DNA from 4 places in the Marinagarivorans sp. genome. Region 1 is predicted to be linked to each of the others. Evidence: predicted binding sites of a transcription regulator. Region 1 holds the regulator's gene; each other region holds the start of a gene.

Region 1 (4,863 bases):
TTTTCGGTACTTGAATGGCTATTGCTCTTAGGCATTGACTACAGCTCGATGGTCACGGCATGGCTACGCAAAAGTAGACTGGCAGGCGATGCCTTTATTGGCGACGCTCTTTTTAATCCTCGTTTCTTAAATGCTTTTTTGGGTTATTCATCCTCGTCAAAACGGTTGTTAATTAGTGCTACAACCGAGTTTACGGCTGTGTCGGCATCATTGCCATCAGCCGCTACAGTAATCTCTGTGCCTTTGCAGGCGGCTAATAACATTAGCGACATAATGCTTTTGGCGTCAATGGCTTTGCCGTTACAGCTGACGGTGACTTTGCTGCCAAATTGATTGGCTGTATTGGCGAGTTTGCTGGCGGCCCTTGCGTGCAGGCCTAATTTATTACAGATAGTTGTTGTTTGTTCGCTCATTATTTGGCCACCAAGTGCGCAATGGGTTGGGCTTGCCCGGTTAGTTGGCGGTGGCGAACCTGTACATTACCATAGGTGTTTTTAAACACATTGGTGAGGTGCTCAGTCAAAAAAACAGAGCGGTGCATACCGCCTGTACAGCCGATGGCCACAGTGAGGTAGCTGCGGTTATTGGCCTGGAAGGAGGGTAGCCACTTGGATAAAAAGGCTGCAATGTCGTCGGCCATCGCCATGACTTCAGGTTGCTCGGCAAGGAACGTTTGTACGGGTTCATCTAGCCCGGTGAAACCGCGCAGCTCGGGTTTCCAAAAGGGGTTCGGTAGGCAGCGCACATCAAAAACAAAGTCGGCGTCTACGGGCATGCCGTACTTAAAGCCAAACGATTCAAAGCTCAGGGCGGCACTTTTGCTATCTTCGCCGACCACTTTCTTGCGAATAACGCTGCGTAGTTCGTGCAGGGTTAGGGTGCTGGTATCGAGTGTGATATCGGCTAATGCAGCAACGGGCTCTAAAATGGCGCGTTCACTATTAATCGCTTGCTGTAAGCCGGTTTTGTCATTGGATAATGGGTGTTTACGGCGTGTTTCGCTAAAGCGTTTGAGTAAAATTGTATTACTGGCGTCTAAAAATATGGTTGTGAACTGTGAGGCTTCGAGTTGGCAGGCTTCGATAATACTGGGGTATCGGCTTAAGTCTCCGCCAATATTGCGGGCATCAATCCCAACAGCTAAAAGTAATTTTCCGCTATCGGCGTTTTTCATTTGCGTGATCAGTGCGGGAAGTAAGCTGACGGGGAGATTATCAATGCAGGTGTAGCCGCAGTCTTCGAGTAACTGCAGCGCTGTTGATTTGCCTGAGCCCGAACGCCCGCTAACAACAACAAATTGCATGGTAATCTCCTAATGTAAAGACGCTAAAAATGAATGTTGATACTGCAGTTCTGAATTATTGTATTGTGAGTCTGCAGTGTAGGGTTTTATTACGACCGTTATATTGCAAACGTCGTATTGCAACGGGTTTTCTTTTGGCCTTAACTTTCTTTAAATGGCACAAGCGCAGCTGTGAAAAGTGCATTGTTGCTGTCTGCTTTACGTAAGGCTTCAGCGTAACCTTTGCCTTGTAGTGCCTCTGCTAATGCGGCTAAATTTTGTAAATGATCATTGTCAGCATCTTCAGGAACGAGCATTGCAAATATTAAGTCGACAGGTGTGTTGTCTATTGAATCAAAATCAATAGGGTTTTGCAGTGTCATTACTGCGCAAACGGAAACGCCCCCTGTTGCAAATCGGCAGTGAGGGATGGCAATACCTTCACCAATACCTGTTGAGCCGAGTCTTTCTCGGGTTATCAATTGCTGAAATAAATCATTGGCGTTTAGTGAAGGTACGCTACTGGTGATTAAATCGGCCAGCGTTTCAAGTGCGCGCTTCTTACTGGTGCATTCGGTGCCGCATAATACGCGGTTAGCCGATAGCATTTTTTCTAGTGGCATAGGTAACTCAGCCTTATCGTATTAAAAGCCAACTATTATACTAGTTGCTTGCGCTCATTCGAGGGTGGAATTTGTAATGACTCGCGGTATTTTGCAATCGTCCGGCGAGCAACCATGATGCCTTGATCGGCCAGTAATTCTGTAATTTTAGAGTCGCTAAGGGGTTTTCTTGTGTTTTCCGCGGCAATCAATTTTTTGATGATGGCGCGAATAGCCGTGGAAGAGCATTCACCACCAGATTCTGTTGCTACATGGCTTGAGAAAAAGTATTTCAGCTCAAAAATACCCTGTGGGGTGTGCATGTATTTTTGGGTGGTGACGCGAGAAATAGTGGATTCGTGCATTTCTACCATTTCAGCGACATCGTGTAAAACCATGGGCTTCATGCCTTCAGCGCCATGTTCCAGAAACCCTTGCTGACGTTCGACAATGCACGTCGCAACTTTTAAGAGTGTCTCATTACGGCTTTGTAGGCTTTTTAGAAACCAGCGAGCTTCTTGCAAGTTATCTTTTAAATAGGTGTTGTCAGTGCTGCTGTCGGCACGTTTTACTAAGGATGCGTAATCCGAATTAATTTTTAATTTGGGTGCAATGTCGGGGTTAAGCTGAACTTGCCAGCGATTCTTAACTTTGCTGACAAACACATCCGGTACAACATATTCTGTACTGGAGTCGTTGATGAAGTCGCCGGGCTTTGGGTTTAGGCTTTGAATCAGCGCAATGGCGGATTGAAGCTCGGGTTCTTTGACCTTGAGCTTGCGCATTAATTGTTTGAAGTCGCGACTGCCGAGTAGCGGAAGGTAGTCGGCGACTAAAGCTTTAGCCGTAGCAAAACCAGGCGTCGATTCAGGCAACTGCAGCAATTGTAAATACAGGCACTCGCTGATATTTCGGCTGGCAACGCCCGGCGGGTCGAACTGTTGAACGCGGCGAAGCACGGCGGCGACTTCGTCTTCCTCTAGATCCGGAAATATTTTTTGCATACCTTCAAAAATATCGTCCATCGTTTGGCTTAACATGCCTGAAGGCTCTACGGCATCAATAACCGCCGTGGCGATTTCACGATCGGTATCGCTCATGGGGGTGAGATTAAGTTGCCACATTAAGTGATCTTGTAGGGTTTCGGCGCTGGCATTGCGCGAGTCGTAGTCGAAATCTTCATTTTCGGGACGGGATAACCCGCTACCACTGGGGCCACTTTGGTAGAGGTCATCCCAGCTGGTATCTACGGCTAAGTCGGTAGGGATGTTTTCGCTCCAGTCATCGCTGGCTGTTGCCTCGTTGGCCTCGTTGGTGTTCTCGGGGCTTACTTCAGCGGCTTTTATGGGAGTTTCAACGTCTGCGGGTAATTCTGACTGGGCATTACTTGCCTGCTCGCCATCGACCCCTTTACTTCCCTCACTGGCGCCACTGTCTTCTGTGACTTCCAACATCGGGTTGTTTTCAAGGGCTTCTTGAATTTCGTTTTGCAGATCGAGTGTCGAAAGTTGCAATAGACGTATCGCCTGTTGCAGCTGAGGCGTCATGGTCAGCTGAGTGCCGAGTTTGAGTTGCAAAGATTGCTTCATCGAAGAGTAAATCCATCAAGTTTTTTGCGCTGCACACATTGAGAGCGTCTTAATGTGATTGTAGTCATCCCAGCGATGTACTGCAATGACCAGTAAAAGCAAACTTCAGGCCATATCTAAAAAATCTAACGGTTGCGTGCTAGCGCTCAAATCGTCTAATAGATCGTAAGTTAGAGCTTGAAGTCTTGCCCAAGGTAGACTTCTTTAACTTTCTCGTTTTCTAATACGGTGTTTGGCGACCCTGAAGCAATAATGTGGCCTTCGCCCACAATGTAGGCCTGTTCGCAAATATCCAGGGTTTCGCGCACATTGTGGTCGGTAATCAGCACGCCTATACCGCGATCACGGAGGTGCGACACAATCTGTTTAATGTCGGAAACTGAAATGGGGTCTACGCCGGCGAAAGGTTCATCAAGCAGGATGAATTTGGGATCAGCTGCTAAGGAGCGGGCAATTTCAACCCGGCGGCGCTCACCGCCGGATAAGGCCATGCCCAGACTATCTTTGATGTGCTCGATATGAAATTCTTGTAAAAGCTTATTGGCTTCGCTAATGCGGTCTTTGCGTTTGAGGTCTTTGCGGGTTTCTAAGATGGCCAGCAGGTTCTCTGTAACGGTTAACTTCCTGAAGACAGAGGCCTCTTGGGGGAGGTAGCCCAGCCCGAGTCTTGCGCGTTCGTGCATGGGTTTACGACTGACATCTTTCCCATCGATAAAAACTTGCCCATGGTCAGCGCGGACTATACCGGCAATCATGTAAAAGCATGTTGTTTTACCGGCGCCATTAGGCCCGAGTAATCCCACAATTTGATGGGTGTTTACACTCATGGATACGTCTAAAACAATTTTCCGCGCACCGTAGCTTTTGGCGAGGTTTTTTGCCTCAAGAGTGGCCATTGTCAATTCCTGTTACTGCGGTTTGATCTTCGGGCGTTGTTGGTACGTCTATATTACTATCGACTTGTGCAGGCTCTGTGCTGAATGTGTCATCTGGAGAGCCTTCTTCTTTTGAGGGGCTGTCGGGTACTTCGCTGCGCAATGCCTTAGGAGGAATTACCATGCGTACGCGGCCACTCTCTTTGTTGTTGCTGTCGGCTTTAACAACGGATTTTCGCACATCGTACTCAATTGTTGTGCCGGACAAGCTGGTGCCTTCTTGTTGAAGTGATGCACCTTCGAGTAAACGCAGCGTTTCTTGATCGATGCGGTATTCGAGGATGTTGGCTTTAGCAACGACTTTGCCGGCTTTATCGCTGGGCTGTTGTTGATAGGCCGCAGGCTTACCTTTTGCAATTATTTTCGTGACTTTGTCTTTGGTGTTATAGATAACAATTTCGTCGGCGTTGATGCGCATGGAGCCTTGCGCCATTTCTACTTTTCCGGAGTAGGTT
Region 2 (4,863 bases), on a different contig from region 1:
TTAAAAACCTTGCAATTATTGCCGGCGGCAACAGCCTTAGCGACAATTGAGCGGCAAATGCATGCCTGTGAAGGTTTGGGTATGGTCATCACGAAAGCGCTGGCCATGGTTGAAGATGACTATGATGTAGTTGTTTTAGATTGCCCCCCCGTATTGGGCGTTTTGATGATTAACGCTTTGGCGGCATGTCAGCAGTTAATTATTCCCGTTCAAACCGAGCATTTAGCCATTAAGGGGTTAGAGCGGATGCTGCATACGTTAAAAATGCTGGCACGCTCGCGGCCAAAACCGCTGTCTTTTGTGATTGTGCCAACAATGTACGATCGTCGCACGCAAGCCAGCGTTCAAAGTTTACGTGTGTTGCGTAATGAGTATGGCGATCAAGTGTGGCAGGGAAAAATTGTTATTGATACCCGTGTGCGTGACGCGAGCAAAGCGGGCGTGCCGCCTAATCTATTCGCGCCATCGAGTGCGGCTGTTGCATGCTATCAGCAGTTGTACCGGCAGTTGATAGACCATCGAGTACTGACTGGGGGCGAGCTGCAAAAAACGGCTCATTAACGATGACTGTCAGTTTATTTTGATGCCACCGAACTATACTCTTAATAAAATGTAACTATTCAGCCTGAATACGTAGGCCAGAAACTGATTGTTTCTTCGACCCTAATGCGAGATGTATAAAGCTTATGGCCACAACACCTTCCGAGCACGACAATAATTATAGTGGCGATCCGCTTGGGAATGATGCACTGCAAGATTATATGTCGAGCATGTTTGCCGGTGTTGAAAGCTCAGATGACGAGGGTTTAGGTTCTGAAATTATAGATTCTGAGGTTTTAGATTCTGAGGTTTTAGGGGGTAAGGTTTTAGGCGCCGAGGAGCTGGTTAGCAAAGATGCTTGCGATGCAGTATCTGAACTTGCTGTTCCCGAGACCGTTGTCGACAGTAGTGATACCCCTCCTGCCGAATACGTTATCGAAGAGGCTCAGCATGAGGAGTGGGAAAACCGCACTAGCCCTTCTATTGTTGAAAATACCGCTGCCAAATCATTAGAACCTCCCGTTGCGCTACCGTCTTTTGAACCTGCGCCTGCAAAGCAGTCAAGAGTGATTCAGCGGTTGATGGTCGAACAAGTTCCGAGTGATATCCCTTTAAGTCAGGAGCAAAAAAAAGGACTGCAAAAGCTACTTGATCAAAAGTTGTTAATTGCTCCAGCTGTGTTTACGGAGCAACAGAATACCCCCGATATTTTGGCGCTCGAAGAGGTCTCTGACGCTGTAGATTCGGCCCCTGCTATGATTGAGGAGAATTTACTCGAAACGGAAGTTGTTGAGGGTCTCATTGGTCAAGAGCCTTTGCCTGAAGTTGAGCCAATAAATGACAATGTTGATGGCCCGCAAACTCAACCGCAAGTGGTGTTTAATTATCGTGAGCATTGGAATAATCAATTACCGGATTGGGGGCAAGAAACATTTGAGGCATTACTATTTAGTTCGCGAGGTGTGACTTTGGCGATTCCCTTAATCGCGTTGGGCCACATTTATTTACAAACTAAACCGTTAAATCAATTGCCGAGCCTACCTTCGTGGGTCATTGGCGTTAAACCTTTGATGCAGGGTCAGTTAAAAGTCATCGATGCCGGTGCTTTTTTTATGCCGGAAAGGCCGAATCGTTTGAATACTGACGCCGATTTACATCTGTTGGCATTAGCGGATAGTCAATGGGCGTTTGCTGTTGATAGTGTTGCAAATCCCATCTCTATTTCGGCATGTGACGTACAGTGGCGCCCATTAAGTGATGCAAACCCTTGGCTAGCGGGGGCTATTAAGCAGCACATGTGTGTTTTGATTGATACACCGGCATTATTAAAGCTACTTGCTCGCTAGCCGGCGCCCCCCGTTCTTCAATAGGTGATTAAGTTGTCCAATAGCGACTGGCACAGATGCTGCTGTCGTCTATAGTTGAAGAAGTAACGATTTAATATTGACAGCTTCTTTGCTTGAGGATGTGGTACATGACGGCGCAACTAACAAAATCGAAAGCCAGTGAAGACCCCGTATTGCAATGGGTGACGTTTCACCTCGCAGGGGAAACCTACGGTGTGAATGTGATGCAGGTGCAAGAAGTCTTGCGTTATACCGAGATTGCCCCGGTGCCTGGCGCACCTCATTACGTGATTGGCATTATTAATTTACGGGGTAATGTGGTTACAGTTATTGATACCCGTAATCGCTTTGGTCTCACGCCTGGCGAGCTGACAGACAATACCCGTATTGTGATTATCGAGGCCGAGAAAAATGTTGTGGGTATTTTGGTTGATAGCGTAGCGGAAGTGGTTTATTTAAAGCAGTCTGAAATAGAAACAGCGCCTAACGTAGGTAACGAAGAAAGCGCGAAGTTTATTCAGGGCGTTTGCCATAAAAACAACGAACTTCTAATACTTATTGAGTTGGATAAATTAATTTCGGATGAAGAATGGGCCGCTATCGGCGGCTTTTAACGTCCTTGGAGATCTCGCGTGAATGCAGTTCAAAGTCTGATGATTATTGCCGCAACCGTTATTGGTTTTAGTGGCTTGTGGCTTTGGCTGCGTCGCCGGTTACGTGCGATGACGCAAGATTATGTCCGGTTAACAATTGAGCTCACAGCGCTTAAAAAAGATCAACATTTGGCATTGCAGGGCAGCTACGGTATGGGGCAGCGTATGCTGCGCTTAGAGCGCCGTTTGAAGTCTTTGCTTGATACCCCGAAGCCTGCCCCTATTGTTGAACAACCCTTTTCGTATACCCAGGCGACTCAAATGGTTGAGGAAGGAGCTGATGAAGAGGCCATCGCTGCCACTTGTGGTATTTCACGTTCAGAAGCGCATTTGATGCGTAAATTATGTGCCCAAGGTTTTACCGAAAACCCTGCTGAAGCTTAGAGTGTTATTCAGCTTAGAGCATTATTCATTGTTGAAAGGGCTCTTATAGGCTTGATGACTAGAGTAAAACTTGCCTTATTATTCTGTTTTAACAATGCCAACGAAAAATGCGGCAAGCAATAAAAACCCGCTTGATACCCATAGGCAAGCTTCTAGCCCCCACCATTGGAAAACCGCCCCGGAAAGTACAGTCCCTAATAACCGTCCAGCGGCATTGGCCATATAATAAAACCCGACATCTAATGATGTACCATCGTGTGTTGCCAAGCGCACAATGAGGTAGGAGTGCATGGATGAATTTACCGCGAATACTGCGCCAAAAATAAATAGCCCCGCAATAAAAACTAAACTAAATAAAACATCGCTAGCGCTGGCGTCGGCTACCACTAATGTCAGTGCTGCTGGGATTGTCGTGAGTGCAAATGCCCATTGTGCGCAGAGCTTGCCGTTAGGGAGTTTTCTTCGGGTGATGGCGGGTGTTAGCGTTTGAATAAAACCATAGGCAATAATCCAGGCCGCAAAAAAACCACCGACCATGGCGGGGCTCCAAGACCAGTATTGGCTTAAAAATACGGGCAATGCGACCACAAACCAAACGTCCCGCGAGGCAAACAAAAACAAACGTGAGAGCGATAAAGCATTAATGGCTGATGATTTGGAAAACAATTGTGAGAACTTTGTTTTTTGTTGACTTTGCCCTAGGTTTTTATTCAGTAGCACTAAGCTGCATAATAGCGTGCAGGCCAATAAAACAAGCATGCACATTATGGCACCGGCGAAGCCCCATATACTGAGTAGCATGGCCCCGACAAAAAAACCGACTCCCTTGAGCGCATTTTTTGAGCCGGTAAGAATGGCCACCCATTTAAACAGTGCGCCTTGTGCTTTGTGCGGTACTAATTGTTTGATGGCGCTCTTAGCGCTCATTTTATTAAGGTCTTTAGCGATACCCGATAGCGCTTGCGCTGCCATCACCCAGGCAATGCTCAGCCATGGGGTAGGTGCTAGTAGCATTGTCAGTGCGATTAACTGCAGCCCAATACCGATATTCATCGTTTTATTCAGGCCAATACGCGCACCTAACCAGCCACCCACTAAATTGGTGACAACGCCAAAAAACTCATAAAACAAAAAAAGCAGGGCTATATCGAGGGCGCCGTAACCCAGCTGGTGAAAATACAGCACCACCAGCATACGCAAAGCGCCATCCGTTAAAGTAAAGCTCCAATAATTGGCGGTTATAACGCCATATTGTTGCAGTGCCGATAAGTTGGGGCGCAAAGTACTTGAAATTAAAGGCATCGTTATTGGTCGTGCATGCCGACAAATCGCGCCAGTTCGGCGGTGCGGTTTGCGTAGCCCCATTCATTGTCATACCACAAGTACAGTTTTAGTTGCGTATCGTTAATCACCATTGTCGATAGCGCATCGACAATCACCGAGCGTGGATCGGTACGATAATCAATGCTCACTAAGGGCTTTTCTTCGTAGCCTAAAATATCTTTTAGCTCGCCTTCGGCAGCTTCGGCGAATAAAGCGTTAACGGCTTCGCTTGTGGTTGGGGTGGCTAACTCAAACACGCAATCGGTGAGTGAAGCATTGGCTAGTGGAACGCGCACGGCGTGACCATTGAGCTTGCCTTTAAGCTCGGGGAATATCTCGGTAATGGCGGTAGCCGATCCTGTTGTTGTGGGGATTAGGCTCATGCCGCAAGCGCGTGCGCGGCGTAAATCTTTATGGGGCGCGTCGATAATAGTTTGAGTATTGGTGAGGTCGTGAATTGTCGTCATACAGCCATGCACAATTCCGAGTTTTTCGTGAATAACTTTAACCACAGGCGCTAAGCAGTTTGTGGTGCAAGAGGCTGCGGTAACAATGGTATGTTCTGCTGGATTAAAAAGGCTGTGGTTTACGCCCATTACCGCATTCAAAATACCCGC
Region 3 (4,863 bases), on a different contig from region 1:
GCTGGCGGGTTGTTTTTTAGCGGCTTTAATCAATTGTTTTTTAATGAAGATTTTTTGATTGTCTACGGTGCGTTTTCCACGCGCATCAATAATCGCTAATACTTTGGCGTTTTCTTTTCTTGCGCTTACAGAGGCATCGGCTGTTGATGAGTCATCGTAAACACAATAAAACCCTTTTTCTGGTAGGGTAAAGAGTATGTCACTACGGTAACCGGGCTGTAATACATTGGTTATTTTACTGATGATTTTTTGATGTGTTAGGCCATCGGCAGCGACTTCAAATTGTTCTACATCCAGACCATTACACGCAGCGTTGACTTCGCTTTGCTTATCTTGATTAGAGGCGGCAAAAGATAATAGCTTTGTAGTATCCCCGATTTTTCGAATGCGTAAATTGACGGTTTCGTTAAAGCCGGCATCGATCATGCGCCAGCGGTAAACTTGGGCGGTGTTCATGATAATTTCTGGGCGAGCTTGGCCATTGATTAGCGTGTAGCGGCCAGAGTTCCCCCAAGCTGTGGGGCTGCCAACCTGAGCTGAGAAATTTTCTACAATACCTACATCGCCCTCTTCGCAAACCCAAGGGTTAATGCCGTCGGCAGGTGTGGTTTCATATTGGGTTTTAATATTGCCGCTTTCGTCAAAACAAGCATAAGGAATTTGTTGTAATAATTTCACCTCTGTATGGACACCGGCTTTGGGCTCAAAGGATTTTAATAAAGTATCTAGGTCGCCATTACTGGTTTTTGATGGGTAGCGATTTCCCTTAATGACTAGCGCGCCGGACATCCCGCTGGCCACTTGCATGGCAGTCGAGCCGTGTTGGTGCGGGTGGTACCAGAAAGTACCGGCGGGGTGGTCGCTGGGTACATTGTATTCGTATTCAAAATTAACGCCGGGGTTAATGGAAATTAATACATTATCGCTGTTGCCCGAAGGTGATATCCACAAACCGTGGGAATGCAGGTTGGTCACATTAAAGCAGCCATCTGGCGCCGGTGTATTCGAATCGGCGGTGACGCACTCGTCACCTTGGGCGGGTAACTGGTTTTTAATATTAAAACGCACGGTTTGGCCGGGCTTCATTACCACGGTCGGTGCTATAAATTGGCTGTTATACGAACGTAAATTTACGCGGTCGTGTTTACCTGTGGCCGGGTTGTAAATGGTACCGTCGGCGTAGCTAATGGGCATGTCGTAGGCAATTTCTTGCTCTGTTTTAATGCCCTGTAAAAAAGCGGCTTGAGTTAAGTTATTCCCGCGGGACTTTACTGTCGACAGAGTATTGGGCTGTGTTGCTCCTCGCTCTTGTAATAAGGGTAAAGGTTTAAGTGCATCGAGTGCATGTACATTGCATGCGGCAAAACACAGTAGTGCCCCTGCCGCCAGTAAGTGGCGAGGTTTGGCAAAGTGTACTGACATAGTGTAATCCTAATGATTGTAGTGAGTAGATTGATTTTTTATTATTGAGTCGACGGTGGGCTGCAGGTTAATAAGTAATTCGAGGTTCTGCCGTTTTTTTTGGCAGAGGCTAAGGGGCGTGCACGAAATATGTTGCTGGAGTTTGCGTTTGTGGGTGCTTGCTTAGCGAGGCGAAAATATGGCGTAATAGCCGGCTATTGCAAATATTTTTAACAAAGGCAGCGTGCACCCAGGAATTCAAAAACGGGAAGTTATTTAATGCACGCCCCTTAGTGGGGGAAATATTATTTCCTTGTCCCTGAGGTTGAGCCAAAAGCTAGCGGGCACAAAAAAGGGCGCCGTTATGGCGCCCTTTTCGTTTTACCTGCGAAAGTGCAGATTAAACGCTGTAGTACAATTCAAACTCAAGTGGGTGAGTTGTCATGTTGATCGCTTCTACATCTTGCTTCTTCAGGTCGATATAGGCATCGATAGTGTCGTCGGTGAATACGCCACCAGCAGTCAAGAACTCACGATCGTTATCAAGAGCGTCTAAGGCTTCAGATAAAGATGAGGCAACTGTTGGGTATTCTGCCAATTCTTCAGGCTCAAGATCGTATAAATCTTTATCCGCTGAATCGCCAGGGTGGATCTTGTTCTTGATGCCGTCAAGGCCAGCCATTAACAAGGCCGAGAAGCATAAGTAAGGGTTAGCAGTACAATCAGGGAAGCGAGTTTCGATACGCTTGCCTTTAGGCGACGTCACGTAAGGAATACGGATAGAAGCAGAGCGGTTACGGGCTGAGTAAGCCAAGATAACGGGGGCTTCGAAGCCAGGAACTAAACGCTTGTAAGAGTTAGTCGAAGCATTACAGAAAGCATTCAATGCTTTTGCGTGCTTAATAACACCGCCAACGTAGAACAATGCCATTTCAGAAAGACCAGCATAAACATCACCAGCGAACTGGTTGGTGCCGTCTTTAGTGATTGACTGGTGAACGTGCATACCAGAACCGTTATCGCCAACTAAAGGCTTAGGCATAAAGGTCGCTGTTTTACCGTAGGCGTGAGCAACGTTATGTACGCAGTACTTAAGTACCTGAACTTCATCCGCTTTCTTAACCAAAGTGTTGGCGTTAACGCCGATTTCACATTGGCCAGCAGTGGCGACTTCGTGGTGGTGAACTTCGATGGTTAAGCCCATGGCTTCCATCGCGTTACACATAGCGCCACGAATGTCGTGTAATGAATCAACAGGAGGAACCGGGAAGTAGCCGCCTTTAATGCCAGGACGGTGACCTAAGTTGCCGCCTTCTACTTTCTGGCCGCTGGTCCATGCTGCTTCTTCAGAATTGATTTTGTAAAAAGCACCGCTCATGTCAGCGCCCCATTTTACATCGTCAAAGACGAAAAATTCTGGCTCTGGGCCGAAGAATGCTGTGTCGCCGATACCGGTAGAAGCCAAGTACTCTTCTGCGCGTTTCGCGATAGAACGTGGGTCGCGCTCGTAACCTTGGCCAGTCGTTGGCTCAACGATGTTACAACGAACGATAACAGTAGACTCTTCGGTGAATGGGTCAACTAAAGAGGCATTGTCGTCAGGCATAAGGATCATGTCTGATTCGTTAATGGTTTTCCAGCCTTCAATAGAAGAACCGTCAAACATTTTGCCTTCAGTAAAGAAGCTATCGTCCACTTCAGATGCAGGAATGGTGACGTGTTGCTCTTTACCTTTGGTATCGGTGAAGCGCATGTCTACCCAGCGGGCTTCGTTTTCTTTAATCAGATTCAGAGTGTTCTCTGACATTGGTGGCCTCCGTAATGGTCCAAACGTTTTTTGTAATTTTAAAAAGTCAGGGCGAGTTATCACTGGCTTTCGGCCGCACAATTTAAGTGTTTATGGGGCAATTAGCAAGAGACAACAGGTGGCGGTTGAAGGGCAAGTTGTATGCCATAATAAGCGTTTGGCCGGGCAGGCTCGAAACTCGAGCTGACGAGCTCTTTTTACTTAAATTTAGTGTATCTATTTGGTGCATTTTATATTTTACGCATCATTTTGGTGATTTTATGCATTTCATTATTCGTTTGTTTCCTGAAATAACTATCAAGAGTCCTTCTGTTCGTAAGCGAATGGCTCGGCAGTTGGCTGATAATATTCGGATTATTGTACGCCGAGAATTTGAGTCTGCGCGGGTAAGGCAGGACTGGGATAAGTTGGATGTTAATGTCCGAGGTTATGAGGATGATGCAACCGCGCTTGCTATGACGCGTTTGTTGGCAGGGATTCCCGGTATTGCCAATTTTTCGCGCGTGCGGACTTTTGAGGCCGGAGATTTACATAAAACATACGAAGATACGGCTTCCATTTGGGGGGCGCAGCTGAAAGGGAATACATTCTGCGTAAGGGCTAAGCGAACGGGTACTCAAGATTTCACCTCGGTGGAGTTGGAGCGTTACGTCGGTGGAGGTCTGAATCAACACTTTGAGTCGGCGGGTGTCGATTTACATAATCCTGATATCACGGTCCATATCGAGTTAAGGGGTGATGTGTTGTATGTGATCGAGGATAAACATCAGGGGTTGGGCGGGTTTCCTATCGGGACGCAAGGTGCTGTTCTGTCGCTAATTTCGGGTGGTTTTGACTCTACGGTAGCGAGTTATTATTGCATGAAACGCGGATTGCGGACGCACTACTGCTTCTTTAACTTAGGTGGCAAGGCCCATGAGTTGGGCGTAAAAGAAATGGCATATTACCTTTGGCACCGTTTTGGTTCGTCGCACCGCGTTAAGTTTGTGACGGTGCCTTTCGAAGGCGTCGTTAAAGAAATTCTTGAAAAAGTCGACCCTTCTTGCATGGGGGTGGTGCTGAAGCGTTTGATGCTTAGGGCTGCCGAGCAAGTTGCGGTGCGCGCTAAGGCAGAAGCGTTGGTTACCGGTGAGGCCGTAGCGCAGGTTTCGAGTCAAACCCTAACCAACCTTAAGTGTATCGATCAAGCTACTAATGCCTTGGTTTTGCGCCCGTTGGCGCTTATGAATAAAGGTGACATTATTGACGAGGCGCGCCATATCGGCGCTGAAGCGTTAGCGGCGAGTATTCCAGAGTACTGCGGTGTGATATCGGTTAAGCCTTCTGCTTCCCTTCGCTTGTACAAAGTTGAAGAGGCGGAGGCTGCGATGGATATGACGGTATTGGATGAGGCGCTCGAGAATTCTAAAGCGCAGCTAATTGATACCGTTATGGCTGATGTGGAGAAGGGGCAGTCGCAGGTGGATTATGTGGCCGAGCCGCAAGAGGGTGATGTGGTAGTTGATATTCGCCATCCTGATGAGGTTGAGGTTAAACCGCTGGTCTTGGATTCGGCGGTGCTTGAGATACCCTTCTATAATTTAAATGAGGCTTACACTAAGTTGGACGCAACTAAGCGCTACTTACTTTTCTGTGATCGAGGGGTTATGAGCGAG
Region 4 (4,863 bases), on a different contig from region 1:
AACAAGTTTAGCGTCAAGAATAACTAAAGCAGTGCCCCGCAAAGGACGAAATTTAATCATGTTTAAACTTGTTGGCACATAAAGCGTATGCACATATTCGCCGAATTTTTGAATCTGTATCCCACCCACAGATACATCAGCAGTACGACGCAAGAGATTAAACATGCTAATTCGGGTGTAGCGCGCAAAACGCTCGTTAATCATTTCCAGTGTGGGCATTCGCCCACGAACGATACGGTCCTGACTGGTTAAGTCATAATTACTGACCGCAAGAGGATCACCTTCGTCCTCCGTATCAACATCGCCATCATCTACGCCATGGAGTAAGGCATCGATCTCGTCTTGTGATAATAAATCCTGCATGCCTTTAGCCTTATTGCATTACAAAGTTGGTGAATAGGACCTGTTCAACACCTGGCTTGCCAGTTTCTTTTTCTAAAATCTTTTGTATTTCTTGCAGGCATTGCTGCCTGAGCAGCTCTTTACCTTCTGCCGTTTGCAACTCGTTATACATTTGCCCACCAATAGTTAGGACTAATGCATTCGCAATTAAAGGGGAATGCAGCTCTATGGCGGCTATGACACTTTCATCACGAATCAATAAGGTCACGTCAACTTGTGCATAACGCTGTCGCCCCTTGTAACCAAAATTTACAATGATCGCGGGTTTAATCGGATAGTAAATAGCGGCTTTTTTAACTTCCTCAACTACGGCCTCAGTAACTGGGGCCGCCTCCGGTGGAGGCGACATCATTTGTAACGCAAAAATAGTTCCACCTACAGATCCACCGACCAACAACAATGCGAGTAATACAAGAAGAATTAACTTCTTTTTACCGCCGCCTGCCGGCGCTTCCGTTCCTGCTTCATCCTCATCTGCCATGTCAAAAACTCGTCATTTTTAAGGTGTTTATCGCTTAATTAAGAAAGGAGCAAAACAAGTGCCAGCATGGCGTCATGCCAAACTTAGATTGGATAATTATTGTATAGACAATAAAAAGGCTGCATTAAATGCAGCCTTTATGAAGATCGGGTTTTAAATATTTTACAATAATAGGTTAAACAAAATGATCGATCGCAGACTGAGGAATATGGGCAACATGCTTATCTGTAATGCTGTTATCAGGACCGTCGCTCACCCCGTCACTTCCAGATTCACCTTCAGGGTCTCCGTTATTTGAGCTTTGCTGATCGGTAACATCAGCCTGCACTAGCTCTAAGCCTTCTTCGTTAAAGGCCTCCTTCAAACGCTGCATGGTCGTATCCAATGCCTCTCTTACCGCTGCATTTTGCGCCGCAAAGGTTACCGTTGCCTGCTCATTAGCAATCGATATTTTAATATTAATCGGCCCCATATCCTGAGGGTTGAGCTGTATTTCAGCTTGTTTAATATTTTGTGACGCCAAATTGGCTGAGCGCTCTGCGATTTGACCCGCCCACGCAGGCTGCCCAAAACGAATATTGGCAGAGACAAAAACACGATCAACCGAAGGGGTTGAGGTTTTTAAGCTGAGGTCATTGACCGAAAAAGAAGGCTTTGATTCTTGCTCCTCCTTAACCGCACCACTGATTTGATGCGCAAAGCTTTTCTCTCCGATCATTGTCTCTCTGGGGCTCACCTTGGCCGTTAAACCCTGAGAATTTTGTGCTGTGAATTTATCAGAAATGGCTTGTGTAAGCTGGCCATTCGTTACAGGAATGACGGTTGCTGACGATGGTTTTTTTGTCACAAATGTGGATGTGGTAACAGCAGTATCGCCTTCGGCCAAAGTACTCGAGGGCAACGCAGCCTCTTGAGAAACCTTTATTCTGGCATTCAAAACCGGTTCGCCCTGACCTTTAAGCGCAGAAACCAGCGGCGCACTTGCCAGCTCTGGTATTGCGGCCTTTTGTAGCGCCACGTCCGTATTCACTACTATTGGTAAAGCCGTCTCAGCACTCGGAGCAGTATTAAAATCAGGAGCATCCGGCTTTATCGTGCCCTCGCCCGGCTCACCGTCCAACACTGCCCCTCCCATAGTCACACCAAAATGATTCACCTCTAACGGTGTCACAGCCACGCTAGGAAGTATTGTTGCGCCCATCAAAACATCGGCAGTATCAGTAATGATGTTATCAAAGCTATCAATGCTATTGGCGACGCTTACAGCATTCTTCTCTGAAGCTTCTGCTGCCTTGTGAGCCAAGCGTGACGATGGCGCCCCCCCTTTTTCTTGTGACGCACCAGCCATTGTTTCTTTAAAATCTTTCGGCGTTACATCTTGATGTTCTTTTGGCACATTCGCATCGCGACTACCATCAGGCTTATTCGCAGCGGCATGGCTATTACTGTGCAATGGTTTTTTAGGGGCACTATTCACAACAGGTTTATCGAGTATTGCTAAAGCAGAGGTATTATTTGTCATCATTCAGTCCTACACAAAAGTCTTTCATTGATCAATTGCGAATGCAGAAACTACGCCAAAAAAGGACTAAACCAGGAATAGATAATAATTTGAGCGAGAGTAGCTGATCCCCTGAGGCACGCTTACTTTTTTTGCCGATTAAAGTGGCTATTCAGCGGAAACAATTCACTTATTCCTCTTGATTAAAGTCAGTTTCTTGGCACTAGCCAAGAATATAGGAAAGGAAAAAATCCAGCGTCAATTAAGCGGCAGAAAAATCTTGTAACGCTTTAGAGACAACGGCAAACTCTTCAACCGTAGCGGACAATATTGGCTCTGCACCGGCAAGGTTTTGCGCATGCCCCATAGACTCTAACTTGCCACAATAGTCGGCTAGTGTATTGGCCCCCACATTTCGGCTGCTACCTTTAAGCCCATGAGATTCTTCATACACGACAACCGCATTACCTACCAACAAAGCTTCTTGTATCTTGTCAATGCGAGATTGCCCATCGACAATGAACGTTTCCACCAAGACACAAAAACCCTCATCCAACAAATCTTTTAGCTCAGCCAATACTTCTAGACTTACAGACGACATAGAACCCCCTAATCATCAGTGCTCCAACGGAAAACAGCTTCTATGCGATTCCCAGGCACATTAATTGTTAACCGCTCGCAGATTGAGTCAATAAGCTGTAATCCGCGGCCGAAATAATTGGGATGAAGGTCACCCTCTTCAGTTTTTGTTACCTCCTCCTCCTTAACAAATCCCTTGCCGCTATCCGTAAAGCGAATCGTTAGGAGACCACCATCAACCTCCAGCGTATGCTCAAAATCAATCGTTACCCAGCCCTCTTTCAATTGATCCAAGCCTTCTTTTCGCGACTTGTAATAGTTCGCAAAGCCCTCTGGAGACGACTTCATTTGGGAAGATAAGCCTAAAACACCATGCTCTACGGCATTATTAAACAGCTCAGACAGCACCGTATACAGTACCGAGCTACTTTGCCGAAGGTGCGGCACCTCAGAAATGACATTCAACAAAAGTGGTAACGGATCAAAAGTCTTGAGAGAAGAGGTGTTTAACTTTAACGTCATCGCCCAGTCGGCTAAGCTGCCCCGTGATTTTGGTGCACTTTTAAGAACCTTTTCGGCGATTTCTTCATTTGGCATTTCCAGCGCAACAATGGAGACATCGTCATCACCGTCACTATCGCCAATATGCTTTTGCACCCGCGCCAATACGGTATCAAAAATAGTCTCAACCGGGCTGCCGGCATATAATATTTCATTTAAACGCTCTTCACCAAACATATCACCATCCGGTTGGCGCGCCTCAATAATACCGTCGGACCATAAAAAGAGTTGATCCTTTTCTGCCATTTCATAGCGTGCTGGCACGTGATTAAATTCACGATTAGAGAGTACACCTAATGGTAAATTAGTTGATCGAATCACATCAAATTGCTTGGTGTCAGCGCGATAAATTCCACCCTCGGGTAAACCACCCGACCAAATTAGCGCGCGTTTTTTATGAAAGCTTAAGTCAACCGCGGTCGCACAACAAAAGAGGCCTACAGGTAAAGTATGGTAAAGCTTTCCGTTAACCTCACGAATAATATCGCCAATACTGAAACCTTTTCTCGCCATGCCGTGAAAAATAGAAGCCAATGGCATAGAACCAATGGCTGCTGGTAGGCCGTGCCCCGTAAAGTCACCCAGCAAAAGCAGCAAACTACCTGTAGGACTTAAATCTGCAAGAATAACATCGCCATTAAACACGGCCAGTGCCGACATATAGTATTTAATAATGGGTAAATCTAAGGTGCCGGCAAAGGTGATCTTGTCAAAAACTTGCTTAGCCACCTCTTGCTCTTGCATTAAATGGGTATTATTTAATTCGATTTGATCACGCTGCCGAATCATTGTCTGAGTCATTTCACGCATGCGGTAAAATGCTTTAATTTTAGCCTCAATAATAATCGCATTATAAGGCTTAGACAGGAAATCATCGCCACCAGCCTCTAAACAAGTGGCGAGCGATTTGGCATCGGCCAGCGAGGTAAGAAAAACGATCGGAGTAAAAACATCGCCAGACATTTCCCTTATTTTTCGGGCGGCCTCAATGCCGTTTAAATTTGGCATTAAGACATCAAGAAATACAAGATCTGGATTGTGCTGTTCAAACATGGCGACGGCTTGAACACCATCCTCCGCCATAATAACGTGGTAGCCCCCCTTCCTTAGCATAGACTCAAGGATCATCCGATCTACGGCGGAATCCTCAGCGACTAGTATTTTCACGCGCTTTTCTGGCACGACATGATTTTTGTCGCTCATTTTAACCTGCTCCCCTGCAGTCGCCCTTATAATTCAAGCCATCAGACTATGGCAAATTTATTGGCAAACCACAGCCTACTGGATGCTAAAAAGTTTCTCGAAGCTTGATATCGAAAATATTTTTTTCACTTCAGGA

The links. Region 1 encodes sigma-54, which starts transcription at its own class of promoters, with help from an activator protein. Its sites were predicted from a motif close to TGGCACANNNNTTGCNNT; they were not measured.
Region 2: a site for sigma-54 is predicted at 1,935-1,952, ahead of AC3A8L_RS02950 (chemotaxis protein CheW). Genes of this name have one in related genera too.
Region 3: a site for sigma-54 is predicted at 3,338-3,355, ahead of glnA (glutamate--ammonia ligase). Genes of this name have one in related genera too.
Region 4: a site for sigma-54 is predicted at 2,446-2,463, ahead of AC3A8L_RS15935 (flagellar hook-length control protein FliK). Genes of this name have one in related genera too.

Annotation. Positions count from the first base shown of each region.
Region 1 is NZ_CEXWTU010000005.1:10,772-15,634, reverse strand. It holds gene mgtE (magnesium transporter) at 1-35, opposite strand, end outside; gene AC3A8L_RS01310 (HPr family phosphocarrier protein) at 144-413, opposite strand; gene rapZ (RNase adapter RapZ) at 413-1,303, opposite strand; gene AC3A8L_RS01300 (PTS sugar transporter subunit IIA) at 1,444-1,905, opposite strand; gene AC3A8L_RS01295 (RNA polymerase factor sigma-54) at 1,941-3,473, opposite strand; gene lptB (LPS export ABC transporter ATP-binding protein) at 3,644-4,369, opposite strand; gene lptA (lipopolysaccharide transport periplasmic protein LptA) at 4,356-4,863, opposite strand, start outside.
Region 2 is NZ_CEXWTU010000012.1:24,120-28,982, reverse strand. It holds gene AC3A8L_RS02960 (ParA family protein) at 1-561, shown strand, start outside; gene AC3A8L_RS02955 (chemotaxis protein CheW) at 687-1,886, shown strand; gene AC3A8L_RS02950 (chemotaxis protein CheW) at 2,015-2,500, shown strand; gene AC3A8L_RS02945 (DUF2802 domain-containing protein) at 2,519-2,923, shown strand; gene arsJ (organoarsenical effux MFS transporter ArsJ) at 3,002-4,225, opposite strand; gene AC3A8L_RS02935 (ArsJ-associated glyceraldehyde-3-phosphate dehydrogenase) at 4,228-4,863, opposite strand, start outside.
Region 3 is NZ_CEXWTU010000112.1:5,156-10,018, forward strand. It holds gene AC3A8L_RS12585 (multicopper oxidase family protein) at 1-1,422, opposite strand, end outside; gene glnA (glutamate--ammonia ligase) at 1,802-3,208, opposite strand; gene thiI (tRNA uracil 4-sulfurtransferase ThiI) at 3,469-4,863, shown strand, end outside.
Region 4 is NZ_CEXWTU010000177.1:1,276-6,138, reverse strand. It holds gene fliM (flagellar motor switch protein FliM) at 1-363, opposite strand, end outside; gene AC3A8L_RS15940 (flagellar basal body-associated FliL family protein) at 374-883, opposite strand; gene AC3A8L_RS15935 (flagellar hook-length control protein FliK) at 1,059-2,408, opposite strand; gene AC3A8L_RS15930 (Hpt domain-containing protein) at 2,647-2,985, opposite strand; gene AC3A8L_RS15925 (ATP-binding SpoIIE family protein phosphatase) at 2,994-4,727, opposite strand; gene AC3A8L_RS15920 (STAS domain-containing protein) at 4,803-4,863, opposite strand, start outside.